Regions from separate parts of the Streptomyces sp. NBC_00104 genome, predicted to be linked through region 2. Evidence: riboswitches for the same ligand, from Rfam matches in the RefSeq annotation. Region 2 holds a riboswitch; each other region holds the start of a gene.

Region 1 (4,170 bases), 6.6 Mb from region 2:
ATTACGAAAGGACCCGTGACGCCGATGTGCGCCCCGGCAGTGAACGGCAGTACCTGCAGTCGCACTTGAGGAAGCCGCGCCGCCTCGACCAGACGGCCCAGCTGCCGGGCCATGATCTCGGGACCGCCCACCTCGCGCCGGAGAACGCCCTCGTCGAGCACGGCGCTCAGCTCCATCGGCGGGTTCCCGCGCAGCACCTCCTGCCGCGCGAGCCGTACTTCCACGAGCGCGTCGAGTTTGTCGTCTTCCAGCCCCTCCACCGCGGCCCGCGTCACCGCCCGCGCGTACTCGGGGATCTGCAGCAGCCCCGGCACCACCGAGGTCTCCAGCGTCCGCATCCCCCCGGCCTGCGACTCCAGACTGATGAAGTCCCGGTACGTCGGCGGCAGTACGCCCCGGTACGCATGCCACCAGTTGTGCCGCCCGCCGCCGTCCTCGGAGCCCGCCAACGCCAGGAGCAGCTCCCGTAACTCCGTGTCGTCGATTCCGTACGCGTCCAGCAGCTTGCGGACGTCCGCGGGCTTCACCCCGCTGGCGCCCGTCTCGATCCGGCTCACCTTGGACTGGTGCCAGCCCACGCGATGGGCCGCCTCGATACTGGTGAGCGCGGAACGGGTGCGCAGTACACGCAACTCGGCGCCGAGCTTGCGGCGGCGGACCGCCGGACCGTACTGCATGGGTTTCTCCTTCCGTCCGGCGCGCGAAGTCGGGGTGACGACAGAGGATGGACGAAGGCCCCACCCGAATACGGTCGGCCGTCGGATAGTTCACCGCTTCGAGCGACAGATATATGCATATCTTGGTGGATCGCCACCCGTGACAGCCCAGGTAGTGGCAGTCTGGCGCGAAGCACCAGTCCGGGACCGTAGTCGAACCATCCGCTCCCTGTCGGACACCGGTCCCGTGGGAAAGGGACGTCTCGCCATGGCAGATCACCTGGAAGCATCCGTCACTCTGCCGAGCGATCCCGCCTCGGTGTCCGCCGCCCGGAACTACGTCGCCAGTGTGCTCGCCGAATGGGGCCTGCCGGGCGACACGGACACCGCGGACACCGTGCGCCTGATCGTGTCCGAACTCGCCACCAACGCCGTCCAGCACACGCTCGGTCAGTCGCCCACCTTCACCGTGGACATGGCACTCGACCGGGACGAGCACCTGCGCATCGGCGTCACCGACAGTCATCCACGCTTTCCCAAACGGCTGCCGGCCGCCGTCCAGCAGGACAACGGCCGGGGCATGGTCATCATCCGCTGGCTGACCGCCGAGTGCGGCGGCAGGCTGAGCGTCAGACCCACACGGGAGGGCGGCAAGACGGTGGCGATCGAACTTCCTTGGACGGCCCCCGTGCAGCCGGTCGGGGCAGGCGGTCCGCAGGAGACCTGACAGGGCTCTCCACTGGCGACCGCGTCGTCCGTTCGGCAGAGTGCCACGTCCGGGGTTTCGGTGTTCTGCTGGAAGAGCGAGCGGGGCAGGGCGGCCGGGGCGGTGCAGAGCGCCGCCGCGAGGACCGCCGGCACCAGGGTGGTGACGTAGGTGGCGCGCTGGACGGAGTCCAGGTCCGGGAAGCGCGGAGTGAAGGCCGGCGTCGGCAGGAACGCGAAGAGGACCTCTCCCCCGGTCTGGGGGACCCGCAACTCCTGGAGCAGCTCGGAGAGTCGCGGTCGGCGCGTTCGAGGGGTGTCTCGTCGCGTGCGGGGCGGGTGCGTGCGTCGGCCACGGACGAGCGGGTAACCAGAAAGGCCCGTCGCACGCCCGTCGGGGGCGGCGGAGAGATCCGCCGCCCCCGACGGTGGGTCAGCGGACCCGGCCGTACCAGACGTTCTTCGTCCAGAGCTTCTGCAGCCGGACGACGTCACCCGTCTTCGGCGAGTGCCAGATCTTTCCCTTCCCCGCGTAGATACCGACGTGGTAGACGCTCGATCCCGAGTGGAAGAAGACGAGGTCTCCGAGCTTGCGGCTGCTCGCGGAGATGTGCTTCGTCTTGTTGTACTGCTGCTGAGCAGTACGGGGCAGCTTCTTGCCCGCCTTCTTGAACGAGTAGAGCGTCAGCCCTGAGCAGTCGAACCTGCCCGGGCCCGTGGCGCCGTACTTGTAAGGGGAGCCCTTCTTGGAAGCCGCGACCTTGAGTGCCTTCGACGCCACGGTGGCGGCCTCGGCGTCGGATGCGACGCCCGGTACCACGATGCTGCCGCTCACTGCGGCGATGGTGAGAGCCGAGGCCGTGCCGGCCCGGGTCAACAGCGACGGGACACGATTCAGCGCAGACATGCGCAACCCTTCGTCAGCCGCCTGTGAAGGATGACCTGTCGGATTCGGGCTGACAAAGTTGCCCGGCCGCTGACGCGGCTTCACCCCAAGGGCTGCTCGGCGCGGTCATGGCTTGACCGTTCCGGCGACCCGTCGTGCCTGGGTCCTCCACTCCTGCCGATGCACTCCTGTCGACCGGTCATCCGGGCGGCGGCAGGACTCGGCGTCCACCCGGATCGCCCCGCCGCTGCGGCGGGGGCTTGTCGTCAGGAAGGGATCTTGACGCACGAACGTCCGAAAATCCCAACGGAACCATGGATTTGTGGTCTTACTCACCACTCACCCGTTCGGGTGGACAGAATGATTTCGGCTGTTGTGTCCACGTGTTCGAGGAGGTCCGCACCAGCACCGGAACAGTGCATTCCGACCGCGTAGCGGGCGCGTTGTGCAACTTCACAGGTCCTCACGACGTATGGGCCGATGGGTCGATCGCGGTAGGCCGTCCGGAGGGCGCGAAGCCCGGGCCGGACGCCCCGTCAGTAGTACGGAGAGCGGCCCGGGATCGGTTCAGGCGGGCCAGTCCTCCGGCTCCGGGGGTAGCGCCACCAGGCCCGTCCGCCGCTTTCCGTCGAGGACCCGCAGGGCGCGCGCGAGCGTCGGGGCGTGCACCTCGTTCTCCCCGCGCCTGTGCATCAGTTCGAGCGCGTCGCGCAGAGCGGTCGCCTTGGCGACGAGCGCCTGCGCCGCACGCAACCCGCGGTACGTGTCGCCCGGGCGCGCCGGATTGATCCGGCCGACCAGGTCGACCACGTCCAGGTAACGGTCGATCAGCTCCGCCTCGGCGCGCGTGAGCGCGGGCAGCGGCGGCAGTTCGGGTGGGAGCATCGGTGGCTCACCTCGCGCCGGGGAGCGTGGGCGAGGTCCTGCGGCTCGGGATCACCCGGTCCGCCAGGCCGTACTCCACCGCCGCCTCGGCGTCGAGGAACTTGTCCCGCTCGATGTCGGCACTGATCCGCTCGGGGCTCTGGCCCGTGTGCCGGACGAGCATCTCCTCCAGCTTCCGGCGGTTGCGCATCAGCTCCTCGGCCCGGATCGCCAGATCGCTCGCCTGTCCCTCGATCCGGTCGGCCACCGCCGGTTGGTGGATCAGTACGCGTGCCCCCGGCAGCATGAACCGCTTGCCCGGTGTGCCCGCCGCCAGCAGCACCGCGGCGGCCGACCCCGCCTGTCCCAGACAGATGGTCTCCACGTCACAGGTGACGAACCGGATCGTGTCGTAGAGCGCTGTCATCGCGCTGAACGAGCCGCCCGGCGAGTTGATGTACAGCGAGATGTCGCGGTCCGGCGACTGGTACTCGAGGTGCATGAACTGCGCCATCACGTCGTTCGCCGACGTGTCGTCGATCTGCGTCCCGAGGAACACGATCCGTTCTTCCAGCAACTTCGAGTACGGATCCATCGTTCGGTGACCCGCACTGGTGCGCTCGGTGAACTCGGGCAGCACATGACGGGCCGAGGGTCGGTTCGCGGGCATGGGGCGCGCCTCCTCTGATCGATTTCTGTACAGAATGTACAGGACGTACGAGGCGATGAGGAGGGGAGTCGAAGGAAGAGGAAAAGGACGGAGCCCCGGACCGAGGTGGTCCGGGGCTCCGAGGAGTGCGGGGCGGGGAACTCAGTTGATGGCCACGGGGGCGGGTCTGCCCGAGAAGGTGATCGGGGGCCAGCCCTTCGAGACCGCGATCGCGGACAGGGCGCTCGCGATCTCGGCGGGCGTGACGACATTCTCCGCTGGTGGCGTGTCGCCGTTCCATCCGGAGATCTCCAACGTGAACCCGATCTTCAGGTAGTAGTAGGCATCCTCGTCCTCCACGCTCAGACTGGAATTCCCCGAGAACTCGGTGCCGGGCGGGAACTCCACCG
Region 2 (4,170 bases):
GCGCCCGAGCGCGGCACCCTGGACAACGGCCTGACCGTGCTGCGCTGTCACCGCCCCGGCCAGCAGGTCGTCGCCGTAGAGGTCCTGCTCGACGCGCCGCTGGACGCCGAGCCGGCCGGTCTCGACGGCGTCGCCACCATCATGACCAGGGCCTTCTCGGAGGGCACCGACAAGCACACGGCCGAGGAGTTCGCCGCCGAGCTGGAGCGCTGCGGCGCCACCCTCGACTCGCACGCCGACCACCCCGGCGTCCGCCTGTCCCTCGAAGTGCCCGTGTCGCGGCTGGAGAAGGCGCTCGGCCTGCTGGCCGACGCCCTGCGGGCACCCGCGTTCGAGGACAGCGAGATCGAGCGGCTGGTGGCCAACCGGCTCGACGAGATCCCGCACGAGACCGCCAACCCGGGCCGCCGGGCCGCCAAGGAGCTCTCCAGGCAGCTGTTCCCCGCCACGTCCCGTATGTCGCGGCCCCGCCAGGGCACCGAGGAGACCGTCGAGGGCATCGACTCCGCGGCCGTACGCGCCTTCTACGAGCGGCACGTGCGCCCCGCGACGGCCACCGCCGTGGTCGTCGGCGACCTCACCGGAGTCGACCTCGACGCGCTGCTCGGCGACACCCTGGGCGCCTGGACCGGTTCCCCGGCCAAGCCGCGCCCCGTGCCGTCGGTGAGCGCCGACGACACCGGGCGGGTGATCATCGTGGACCGCCCCGGCTCCGTGCAGACCCAGTTGCTCATCGGCCGGGTCGGCGCCGACCGGCACGACCGTGTGTGGCCGGCCCAGGTGCTCGGCACCTACTGCCTCGGCGGCACCCTCACCTCCCGCCTGGACCGCGTCCTGCGCGAGGAGAAGGGCTACACCTACGGGGTGCGCGCGTTCGGCCAGGTGCTGCGCTCCGCGCCGGACGGCTCGGGCACGGCGATGCTCGCCATCAGCGGCTCCGTCGACACACCGAACACCGGACCGGCGCTCGACGACCTGTGGACGGTGCTGCGCACGCTCGCCGCCGAGGGCCTGACCGACGCCGAGCGCGATGTCGCCGTGCAGAACCTCGTCGGGGTCGCCCCGCTCAAGTTCGAGACGGCCGCGGCCGTGGCGAGCACGCTGGCCGACCAGGTCGAGCAGTACCTGCCGGACGACTACCAGTCGACGCTGTACCGCCAACTCGCCGCCACGGGCACCGTGGAGGCCACCGCGGCCGCCGTGAGCGCCTTCCCGGTGGACCGTCTGGTGACCGTCCTCGTCGGTGACGCCGCGCAGATCGAGGCGCCGGTCAGGGCCCTCGACATCGGCGAAGTCACCGTCGTACCGGCCGAGTAGAACCGGGACAGAAGGACACACGTCCGTGGGGCCCTGGTGACTGAAGAGTCACCAGGGCCCGCGTTTGTCCGTATTGATGGCGGAGGTTGTGTGTCTGACCTGTGGCGTACTTAACAAATCCTGTGATCCGTTTGTTATTTCGAAGACGGCCCGCTTAGCGTCGGTCCGGCTGTTCGTCAGAAGTTCGCCGCAGCCGCGGCACCGGACAGTCATCGCCGAGTCCCCATGGCGCGAGCCAGGGGAGCCGGGGACCCACCGAAGTCCCTGGGGTGAATCGGGTGCCCTTCGCGGAGCGTCGCGAAACGAGGGGCAGCCGTAGGAGACCTTCCTGCTCCGAACCCGTCAGCTAACCCGGTAGGCGAGAAGGAAGGAAAGGACCAGCCACTTCATGGCGTTCACCCGCGCCCCCGGGAAGCACCGGCGTCCCGGCCGTGTGAAGCGCACGACCACGAGGAACGTGGGCGTCGCCGCTCTCACCACCACCGGTGTCATCGGCACCCTGGCCGCTCCCGCGCTCGCCGCGGAGGAGCCCGCCGTCGAGCAGACCGGCCTGAACCAGATCATCGTCCTCGGCGACACGGTCGCCGAGCAGGTCGACGCCCAGGCCTTGGCCCAGCAGCAGGCCGCCGAGGTCGCCGCCGTCAAGAAGAAGGCGCAGGAGGAGGCCCGGAAGGCCGCCGCCGAGAAGGCCGAGCAGGAACGTGCCGCCGCCAAGGAGCGCGAAGAGATCAAGGCCCGTGCCGCCCGCGCGGCCGAGCGCGAGCGCCTCAACACCTATGTCGCCCCGATCAGCGGCTCGTACATCTCCACCGGCTACAAGGCCGGCGGCGCCGTCTGGTCCTCCGGCAGCCACACCGGCGTCGACTTCCACGCCGCGTCCGGCACCGCCGTCCACGCGGTGGGTTCCGGCACCGTCGTCGAGGCGGGCTGGGGTGGCGCGTACGGCAACAACATCGTCATCAAGATGACCGACGGCACGTACACGCAGTACGGCCACCTGTCGTCCATCGGCGTCTCCGTCGGCCAGACGGTCACCCCCGGCCAGCAGATAGGCCTCTCCGGGGCGACCGGCAACGTCACCGGCGCGCATCTGCACTTCGAGGCCCGGACGACGGCCGAGTACGGCTCGGACATCGACCCCGCCGCGTACCTGCGTTCGCACGGCGTGAACGTCTGACGCACCACTCGACGCTTCCCAGGAGGCCCCGGCTCACCGAGCCGGGGCTTTCCGCGTTGTGACGTACCTCCTGTCCAAAAAATATCCCTGGATTCCGGTCCGCCATCGGAAATTCCGGCTCGCTGCAATAGAGTCGCTGGAACACACGTCAATCATCGACGTTTCACGGGGATTAAGGCGGAGGTCGGTCATGCGTATTCCGGCGCACTCGGTATGCACGGCGATCCGTGATGACATCGTCGCGGGTGTCTACGAGCGCGGCAGCCGTCTCACCGAGGAACTGCTCGCCCGCCGGTACGGCGTCAGCCGGGTCCCCGTGCGCGAGGCGCTGCGCACGCTGGAGGCCGAGGGCTTCGTGGTGACCCGTCGGCACGCGGGCGCGTGCGTCGCCGAGCCGACGGAGCAGGAGGCCGCCGACCTGCTGGAGATGCGCATGCTGCTGGAGCCACTGGGCGCCGCCCGCGCCGCGCAGCGCCGCACGGAAGCACACCTGAAGGTGCTGCGCGGCCTGGTCAGACTGGGCCAGGAGCGGGCCAGGAGGGGGAACAGCGAGGATCTGCGCTCCCTGGGCGGCTGGTTCCACGAGACGCTCGCACAGGCGTCCGGCAGCCCCGCGCTGACCTCGACGCTCGCCCAGCTGCGGCACAAGATCGCCTGGATGTACGCCATCGAGGCGCCGGCCAACCCCGTGGAGTCCTGGGCGGAGCACGGCGGCATCGTGGACGCGGTCGCGCGCGGCGACAGCGACCGGGCCCGGACGATCACGTCCCTGCACACCGAGCGCGCCACCGCCGCACACCGGCTCCGATTTCCGTCCGGGGCCGGCGGGACGGAACGCCCCGACCGTGTGAGGACTTCGCAACACCCCGTAAACACGCCGAGTCTGCGGCATTAACACAGGAGCCGTATACAAAGAGGGAAGAATTCCGAAGGGCATTTTTCCTGCTGCCCGCAGAACGGAAAAGGACGAAAAGGCGAAGGGCCCGCCCGATAAATCGGACGAGCCCTTCGGTGTGTCTGCGGGTGGCCTTTCAGGCCTTTTCCGCTTTATTCGGCCGGGTCGCTCAGACCGTCTCGGGGAGTTCTTCGAGTCCCTCGGCCACGAGCTTCGCCAGACGGTCGAGCGCGATGTCCGCGCCCTCGGCCTCGGAAGCGAGCACGATCTCCTCGCCGCCCTGGGCGCCGAGGCCCAGCACCGCCAGCATGGAGGCCGCGTTGACGGGGTTGCCGTCGGCCTTGGCGATCGTCACGGGGATACCGGAGGCCGTGGTGGCCCGGACGAAGATGGATGCGGGTCGGGCGTGGAGGCCCTCGGCCCAGCCGACGTTGACGCGGCGCTCAGCCATGTGATGCTGCCCTTCAGGTGTCTCGGGTACTTCAGAGAGGTCTAGACCAGGTTGTCTAGACCAGTTTCCCATATGGCGCGGCGTACCGGAACGAGCCCACGGCCTGACCACGAACCGGCTTCCGCGCGTCTGTTGCGCTTCCCCAGACTGCCCCGCGCCGTTGTCGTACGCGAGCCGTACTCTGGGGCCCATGCAGACCTCGTCGGACCGGCACGAGTACCCCGCCCACTGGGAGGCCGACGTGGTGCTGCGCGACGGCGGCACCGCACGCATCAGGCCCATCACCGTTGATGACGCCGAGCGTCTCGTCAGCTTCTACGAGCAGGTCTC
Region 3 (4,170 bases), 2.8 Mb from region 2:
GGCACGGAGGGGTTTCTCGTCGGGCTGGGGCTCTCGGTGCTGCCCGTGCCGTTGCTCATGGCCGCGTTCCGGTGGCTGGACCGGGTGGAGCCCGGGCCCTGGAGGAACCTGGTGTTCGCGTTCGCCTGGGGGGCGTGCGCGGCGGCGCTGATAGCCATCGTGGCGAACAGTTTCGCGACCCGGTGGATAGCCACGGCGACCGCGGACCCCTCGCATGCCGACACCCTGGGGGCCACCGTCATAGCGCCCGTGGTGGAGGAGACCGCCAAGGCCGCGGCCGTCCTGCTCGTCTTCCTGTTCAGGAGGCGGGACTTCACCGGGATCGTGGACGGGGTGGTGATCGCGGGGTTCACCGCGACCGGGTTCGCGTTCACCGAGAACATCCTGTATCTGGGGACCGCGTTCGGGACGGATCAGCTCAGCGGAGGGAGTGGGCTGGCGTCGGTCACCGCGGCGACGTTCTTCGTGCGGGTGATCATGTCGCCGTTCGCGCATCCCTTGTTCACCGTGCTGACGGGGATCGGGTTCGGGGTGGCGGCGTTCTCCGCGGAGTGGCAGCGGGGGCGGCGGGTGCTCGTGCCCGTGGGCGGGCTGTTGCTCGCCATGGGGATGCACGCGGTCTGGAACGGGTCCGCGACGTTCGGGGAGTACGGGTTCTTCGCGGTGTACGCGGCGTTCATGGTGCCGGCGTTCGGGTTGCTGACGTGGTTGGTGATCTGGGCTCGGCAGCGGGAGTTGCGGACCGTGCGGGAGGAGCTGCCGGCGTACGCGGCCGCGGGGTGGCTGACGCCGGCCGAGCCGTATGTGCTGGGGTCGATGCGGGCTCGGCGGGTGGCGCGGGAGTATGCGGCGCACCACTTCGGGAAGGCGGGGGCTCGGTCGGTCGCGGAGTACCAGGCGTACGCGACGAGGTTGGCGTTCCTCCGGAACCGGGGGCGACGGGGTCGGGCCGGGGGCGACTTCGCGCTGCGGGAGCGGGAGTTGCTGTTCGAGCTGTGGCGCAGGCGGGAGTTGGCCCGCCCGGCCCTGGGGTACGCGGGGCGGGAGGCCGGACCGAAGCACGGGTACGGCGGGTACGGGTACGGATACGGATACGGCGGATACGGATACGGCGGGTACGGCGGGTACGGGTCCGCCTATCCGCAGCCGGTGGTTCACGGGATGGCTCCGTATCCCTCGTACAACCCGTATCGGTACTAGCGGTATCGGCAGCGGGAGCCGTAGCGGTTCGCGGGCTGCCGGTGCGTGGCGTGGTCGGGGCCGTGCCGGTGTGTCCCCCGTCGCCTGGCGCCAGGTGCCTCCTGCGGTAGGGACGCCCGCCCCGCCGCCGCACCGTACTGTCGCTCCCCCGGCATGACGAACGCCGCGTAATCCCCGTGGGGTTACGCGGCGTCGTGGTCTCCGCGGGCGGGTGCGAGGCCCGGCGGGAGTGGTCGCTGGTTCTGCCCGGCTACGGGGTGAGGCCCTTGCTGCGCAGCCACGCCGCCGGGTCGATGCCGCTGGCGGAGCCGCCCGGGTGGACCTCCATGTGGAGGTGGGCGCCGGTGACGTTGCCGGTGGCGCCGACGCGGCCGATGACGTCGCCGGTGGCGACCTTCTGGCCGACACTGACGCCGATGGAGGACTGGTGGGCGTACCAGATCTCGGTGCCGTCATCGAGGGTGAGGACGGTCTTGTAGCCGTAGGAGCCCTCGTAGCCGGCCTGCGTGATGGTGCCGCTGTGGACGGCCTTGATGAGGGTGCCGGTGGGGGCCGCGAAGTCGAGGCCGGTGTGGTAGCCGGAGGACCAGTAGGGGCCCGCCTGGCCGAAGGTCGAGGTGAGGGTGTACGAGGAGGTGGGAAGCGTGAACTGCTTGGCGAGGGCGGCGAGGCGCTCGGCCTCCTTCTTCGCCGCGGCCTCCTCCTCCGCCTTCTTCTTGGCGGCGGCTTCCTTCGCCTCGGCTTCCCTCTTCTCCTGGGCGGCCTGCTCGGCGGCCTTGTCCGCGGCGGCGGTCTGGGCGGCCTCGGCGGCGGCCTTGTCGAAGGCCTCCTGCTGGGACTCGGCCTGCGCCATGATGCGGGCGCGCAGCGCCTCGCCGGCGTCCGCGGTGCCCTGCTCGGTGTCGGCGGTGGTCAGGCCGGCACTGCTGAGCGGGGTGGTGGAGGCCTGGGGCTCCGGCTCGTCGGGCTTCTCGTCCTCGAAGACCGAGCCGACGTTCGGCATGTCGGGCAGCGATATGGACACCGGGGCCTTGCCGGACTGCGCGCTGGCCATGCCGGCGCCGCCGACGGCGGCTATGACACCGACGCCGAGAACCGTGGAGCTGCGGGCCAGTCCGCCACGGGCGAGTCCACCGCGCGGCTTGGCGACGCGGTGCCGACCGCGAACGGGGCGCAGGGTCTCCTCGCTGGGATTCCACTCCTGCCAGGGGCCCTCGTTGTCGCTGTTGTAGCTGCCGTAGCCGAACGTCTGGCTCTCGCCGTCTCGTTGGCTCGGTACGAACGGGGCTTCGGTCGCGGACCGGTTCGACGCCACGTGGGCGTGCTCCTTCCTTCCTCCTCGCCTACCGGGTTAGCTGACGGGTTCGGAGCAGGAAGGTCTCCTACGCGCGTAAACCAGTCGTGCGTACTGCCACGACGGCTTCCGTGCGATTCACCCCAGGGTGGTGGTTCCCCGGTTCCCTTGCGGGATTCGGCGCGTGAGCACGGAGCCGTCTCTTGTGACGGCTGGGACGACCGCGCTGCGTTATCGAACGTTAATAGACGCGAGTACTCCATTCCAAGCTGTTCTTAATGATCGTTCCGGCTTTCGCGCTGGACTTTACGGGTCATGAGGGGCGTAAAACGGGCGAGTTGACCTTTCCTCAGGAGTAACAAATGGCCTGACGGTACGTCAGTTGTTATACGGAGGACGGTCGGACGGACACGCTCGGTGATATCGAGCGGGAGAGATGTGAGAGGGGCGTGTGCGACGTCAGGGACGGCGGACCGCGAGGAGGGCCATGTCGTCCGTCGTGCGGCCACCCGTGTGACGGCGTACCTCTTCCGCGAGGGCCGTCAACAGGGCACGCGGGGCGGAGAAGGTGCGTCCGGACAGGCGCTCGGCCGGGTCGTAGAAGGCGCCGCGCGCGTCCCGCGCCTCGGAGAGGCCGTCGGTGTAGAAGAGCAGCGTGGCGCCGGGCGGGAATCCGGTCTCCTCCGCGCGGTCGGGCCAGGTGCCCAGGTCGTCCATGCCGAGGGGAAGCGCGGGCTGCGGGGCTTCCAGGGCGCACAGAACGCCGTCGGCGTACAGCAGCAGGGGGGACGGGTGGCCCCGGTTGACGATCCGGGCACGGCCGGCGCCGTGCGGGAACTCCGCCAGGACGGCCGTCACGAACCCCTCGTGCTCCACCGTCGCGTCCCGTCGCGCGGCCTCGCGGCGCGTGGCCTCCCGGGCCAGCGCCCGTTCCAGGCGCTGGGCGACCGCTTCGAGCGTCGACTCCTGCTCGGCCGCCTCCCGGAACGCGCCGATCAGCACGGCCACCGCCGACACCGCCCCCAGCCCCTTGCCCCGCACATCGCCGACGATCAGCCGTACGCCGTGGGGCGAGTCCTGCACCGCGTACAGATCGCCCCCGATCGACGCCCCGGCCTGCGCCGCCTCGTACCGCGCGGCGATCTCCAGTCCGCCGATCCGCTCCTGCGGCACCGGCAGTACGGCGCGCTGCGCCGCCTCGGCGATCTCACGGGCGGTGGCGAGCCGGGCGTCGCTGCGGCGCACGAGGCGGTTGATCAGTACGGCCAGTACGGCGACGGTGGCCACCGTGGCGATCTCGGTGATCGCGTCCACGCTGCTCGTGTCGCCGTAGTAGAGGCGTACGGCGGTGATGCCGGCGATCGAGGCGAGCCCGGTGACCACCGTGCCGTGCAGCGAGAAGAGCGGGGCCGCCACCAGGGGCGCTGCGGTGAAGAAGGGGACCGCCGTGAACTCGCGCGGGGTGAAGTGGTCGTAGAAGAGGCCCGTGGCGATCAGCAGGGCGGGCAGGACGCGAACGAGCGCGCGGGCATACGAGAACCGCCGCCCACCCGGCTCCCGCACACCCCTCCACTCCCACTGGCTGCCCACGGATACAGGGTTTCCGTCGGTGGGGAACGGGGCTAGTCGGCCGGGCCGAGTGGGCTAGTGAGGGGACGGGGAGGCCGCGCCGCGCG
Region 4 (4,170 bases), 3.7 Mb from region 2:
CGCCCCCGGCGAGGACCTCATCTCCGGGCTCATCCGCTCCTCCGACCACGGTGAGCACCTCACCGAGAACGAGGCCGCGGCGATGGCGTTCATCCTGCTGTTCGCCGGGTTCGAGACGACCGTCAACCTCATCGGGAACGGCATGTACGCCCTCCTCACCCATCCCGACCAGCGCACCCGCCTCCAGGACTCCCTCGCCGCGCGGGAGACCGCGCTGCTCGAAACCGGCGTCGAGGAACTCCTCCGCTACGACGGCCCCGTCGAACTCGCCACCTGGCGCTTCGCGACCCAACCCCTCACCCTCGGCGGGCAGGACATCGCCCCCGGCGACCCCGTCCTCGTCGTCCTCGCGGCGGCCGACCGCGACCCGGCCCGCTTCGACGACCCCGACACCCTCGATCTCTCCCGCCGGGACAACCAGCACCTCGGCTACGGCCACGGCATCCACTACTGCCTCGGCGCCCCCCTCGCCCGCCTCGAAGGGCAGACGGCGCTGGCCACGCTCCTCACCCGCCTCCCCGACCTGCGACTGGCGGGGGATTCTGCCGATTTGAGGTGGCGAGGAGGGCTCATCATGCGCGGATTGCGCACGCTTCCGGTCGAATTCACCCCGCGGGAGCGGCCGGTGACCGGGTTGGTGAGCAACCCGTAGTCGTACCCGGGCGGGCCGTAGCCATACCCCATTCCGTGTCAGAAGATGACACTCCCTCAAGTCTGTGATCTTCACGTGATCTACGCTGCATTAACTTGTGACAACTGATCGACTGCGGCTACGTTCACACGTCAGTGCGAAGAGGTCACCACGCCCGTCGCACAGGCCACTGCTGTCGCGTGAAAGGCAACCGCATGCTCTCCGGGAACGGTCGTCACCGTCGCCCCCGTCAGGCTCCGGCCCTCCTCGTCGCGGCGGGAGTGACCGGCTCGGCCATCGCGATTCCACTCCTCGGCGCCACCGGCGCGAGCGCGGCCGGCGGAACCACCTGGGACCAGGTGGCGGAGTGCGAGAGCGGTGGCTCCTGGAGCGCGGACACCGGGAACGGACGCTACGGCGGCCTTCAGCTCACCCAGGCGAACTGGGAGAAGTACGGCGGTCTGGAGTACGCGGCGACCGCCGACCAGGCCAGCCGTTCGCAGCAGATAGCCGTCGCCGAGAAGGTGCTCGCCGGCCAGGGCGTCGGCGTCTGGGCCACCTGTGGACTCCTCCACAACCTCGGAGGCGACTCCGGTTCCGCCGACGTGGACACGGGCGTCGCGGACGACTCCTCGGACTCTGAGGATTCGTCCAGTTCGTCAGGTTCATCCGATACATCGGATTCGTCCGCCTCGACGGACGCGGCCAAGTCGGGCAAGTCGGCCGACTCGACCGACTCCACCGGACCGACGGACTCCACCGGCTCCAGCGGCTCCCGCGGGCCGAGCGAATCGTCCGAATCGTCGGGATCGTCCGCCGATGTCTTCGAGGGTTCCACCAAGGCCAGAACCGGCACCGACTCGGACGACTCCGCCGGCTCCGGCAGCGCAGACTCGGACAAGTCGGGTCAGAGCGACAGCTCTTCGGCTGCGGACGACAGTGAGGGTGGCACCGGCCGTCATCGCGGCGCCAGTGCCGACGAGGACGTCGACGCGGACACCGAGGCCGGCACGGACGCGGCCGACGGCTCCCGCACCGACTCCGCGTCCTCCGGCCGTCACGCCTCCCGTGATGGCGACGCGGCGCGTGAGGTCGTCGACGGCGCGTACACCGTCCAGGCGGGCGACAGCCTGACGGGCATCGTGAACTCGCTCGGCCTGGGCGGCGGGTGGCGGGAGCTGTACGCCGAGAACGAGGCCACGGTCGGAACTGACCCGGACCTTATCCTTCCCGGTCAGACCCTCGAAGTCGGTGTCGAAACGGGCGAAAAGTAGCGGCAGTTCAGGTCACGGTTCGCCCCTGAATGCCCGTTTTGATCTCCGTGGGAGATGAATCACAGACCCCCTGATCGTCTTTGAAATCCGGCGAATCACGTGTCTACGGTCGTGACCGCTCGCCACAGCGGGCCCCTGCGGTCGGTACGCCGAATCCTGCCAACGGCCGCATGGAACAGTCGTCGCGTCAAGCGCCGTAGGCAGGAGCGGGGGACCCAAGGTAAGTGCCGGGTCCGGTGGTTGCGGCCCTTCGGGGGCGCACGTCCGGAACCGGCTCGGGGTGAAGCCGCGCCATGTGAGCCGAAAGGCGAGCGGGCGCGGCCGGGCAACTCAACCGGCCCGAACCCGACAGCTCACCTCGCAGGCGTCGGTGAGGGGATCACTCCATGCTGTTTTCCAGCAAGGGCAAGCACCGCCGTCCGTCCAAGGCGGCTCGCGCCATCGCCGTCGCCGGTGTCACCGGTGCCGCCGCCATCGCCGCTCCGCTGATGGTCGCCGGCAGCGCCTCCGCCGCCACCGCCTCCGAGTGGGACACCGTCGCCCAGTGCGAGTCCGGCGGGAACTGGTCCATCAACACCGGTAACGGCTACTACGGCGGTCTGCAGTTCTCCGCCTCCACCTGGGCCGCCTACGGCGGTACGCAGTACGCCTCCACCGCCGACCAGGCGAGCAAGGCCCAGCAGATCGCGATCGCCGAGAAGGTCCTCGCGGGCCAGGGCAAGGGTGCCTGGCCCGTCTGCGGCACCGGCCTGTCCAGCGCCTCGTACGACGGCGCCGCCGCCTCCAGCGGCAACTCGGACTCCGGTTCCTCCTCGCAGGAGAGCACCCAGAAGAGCACCGAGAAGAGCAGCCAGGAGACCCGCGCCTCCCGCTCCTCCGAGCGTGCCACCGTCGAGACCCCGACCGGCAAGAAGGTCGAGAAGGGCGACGGCGAGTACAAGGTCGTCAGCGGCGACACCCTCAGCGCCATCGCCGAGAAGAAGAACGTCAAGGGTGGCTGGGAGAAGCTCTTCGAGCTGAACAAGGACATCATCGACGACGCCGACTTCATCTACCCGGGCCAGCAGCTCCACCTGAGCTGACCCACGGCGATCGCGACGGCCGCCGACCGCCTGCCATCCCCACGGCCGCCCCCACGGCCGGGCAGGCGGGGCGGGGCGGGTTCGGCCGGGCCGAAAATCGAGCCGCTCTCCAGCTGAACCACAGCCCGCTCACATCCGTGTCCTCCATAGTGAAGACCTCGTGAGGGCCGTCCCCCCGTCCCCACGGGCTCCCCGCCCCGGTGCGCATTCCCCCGTACGCACCGGGGCGGGGCTTTTTCATGCCCGTCTTCCTCGCCACTCCCTCTCTCCTCTCCCTCTCCTCTTCCTCGCCTCTCCCTCTTTCTGTTCACTTTCTCGCCCACCCCCCTTTGTTCCGACCTGAAACAATGGGTACGGTCTGTCTGTCCACGGGACGGTCGGTCGGCTGCCGACGGCCCGGGGGCGGTTAGGCTCTAGTCGCAAGGCCCAAGCGGCCCCGCACAACCAGCGTCACATCCCATGAAGGAGATGCTCGTGCCGTCCATCGACGTCGTCGTAGCCCGGGAAATCCTCGACTCGCGAGGCAACCCCACCGTCGAGGTCGAGGTCGGCCTCGACGACGGCAGCACCGGTCGTGCCGCCGTCCCGTCCGGCGCCTCCACGGGTGCCTTCGAAGCCATCGAGCTCCGTGACGGCGACCCCAACCGCTACCTCGGCAAGGGTGTCGAGAAGGCCGTCCTCGCCGTGATCGAGCAGATCGGCCCGGAGCTCGTCGGCTACGACGCCACCGAGCAGCGCCTGATCGACCAGGCGATGTTCGACCTGGACGCCACCGACAACAAGGGCTCCCTCGGCGCCAACGCCATCCTCGGCGTCTCCCTCGCCGTCGCCCACGCCGCCTCCGAGGCCAGCGACCTGCCGCTCTTCCGCTACCTGGGCGGCCCGAACGCGCACCTGCTGCCCGTTCCGATGATGAACATCCTGAACGGCGGCTCGCACGCCGACTCCAACGTGGACATCCAGGAGTTCATGATCGCCCCCATCGGCGCGGAGTCCTTCTCCGAGGCCCTGCGCTGGGGCGCCGAGGTCTACCACACCCTCAAGAAGGTGCTGAAGACCAAGGGCCTGTCCACCGGCCTCGGCGACGAGGGCGGCTTCGCCCCGAACCTGGAGTCCAACCGCGCCGCGCTCGACCTCATCCTCGAGGCCATCAAGCAGGCCGGTTACGTACCCGGCGAGCAGA

What was found. Region 2 has a riboswitch for cyclic di-AMP ahead of OG272_RS36200 (M23 family metallopeptidase). Riboswitches for the same ligand answer to the same signal wherever they lie in the genome.
Positions count from the first base shown of each region.
Region 1: another riboswitch for cyclic di-AMP. It lies ahead of OG272_RS07240 (C40 family peptidase); the one in region 2 lies ahead of OG272_RS36200 (M23 family metallopeptidase).
Region 3: another riboswitch for cyclic di-AMP. It lies ahead of OG272_RS23925 (M23 family metallopeptidase); the one in region 2 lies ahead of OG272_RS36200 (M23 family metallopeptidase).
Region 4: another riboswitch for cyclic di-AMP. It lies ahead of OG272_RS20100 (transglycosylase family protein); the one in region 2 lies ahead of OG272_RS36200 (M23 family metallopeptidase).

Region 1 is NZ_CP108215.1:1,687,125-1,691,294, reverse strand. Features, by position in the region: gene OG272_RS07255 (helix-turn-helix transcriptional regulator) at 1-677, opposite strand, end outside; gene OG272_RS07250 (ATP-binding protein) at 925-1,383, shown strand; partial or broken gene OG272_RS07245 (DUF6328 family protein) at 1,440-1,717, opposite strand; gene OG272_RS07240 (C40 family peptidase) at 1,795-2,268, opposite strand; cyclic di-AMP (ydaO/yuaA leader) riboswitch at 2,272-2,483, opposite strand; gene OG272_RS07235 (hypothetical protein) at 2,815-3,132, opposite strand; gene OG272_RS07230 (ATP-dependent Clp protease proteolytic subunit) at 3,140-3,781, opposite strand; gene OG272_RS07225 (hypothetical protein) at 3,923-4,170, opposite strand, start outside.
Region 2 is NZ_CP108215.1:8,260,708-8,264,877, forward strand. Features, by position in the region: gene OG272_RS36195 (pitrilysin family protein) at 1-1,317, shown strand, start outside; cyclic di-AMP (ydaO/yuaA leader) riboswitch at 1,521-1,692, shown strand; gene OG272_RS36200 (M23 family metallopeptidase) at 1,706-2,494, shown strand; gene OG272_RS36205 (GntR family transcriptional regulator) at 2,685-3,389, shown strand; gene OG272_RS36210 (HPr family phosphocarrier protein) at 3,559-3,840, opposite strand; gene OG272_RS36215 (GNAT family N-acetyltransferase) at 4,031-4,170, shown strand, end outside.
Region 3 is NZ_CP108215.1:5,433,447-5,437,616, forward strand. Features, by position in the region: gene OG272_RS23920 (PrsW family intramembrane metalloprotease) at 1-1,200, shown strand, start outside; gene OG272_RS23925 (M23 family metallopeptidase) at 1,451-2,515, opposite strand; cyclic di-AMP (ydaO/yuaA leader) riboswitch at 2,526-2,687, opposite strand; gene OG272_RS23930 (PP2C family protein-serine/threonine phosphatase) at 2,954-4,084, opposite strand.
Region 4 is NZ_CP108215.1:4,598,724-4,602,893, reverse strand. Features, by position in the region: gene OG272_RS20110 (cytochrome P450) at 1-652, shown strand, start outside; gene OG272_RS20105 (transglycosylase family protein) at 847-1,905, shown strand; cyclic di-AMP (ydaO/yuaA leader) riboswitch at 2,088-2,287, shown strand; gene OG272_RS20100 (transglycosylase family protein) at 2,292-2,987, shown strand; gene eno (phosphopyruvate hydratase) at 3,462-4,170, shown strand, end outside.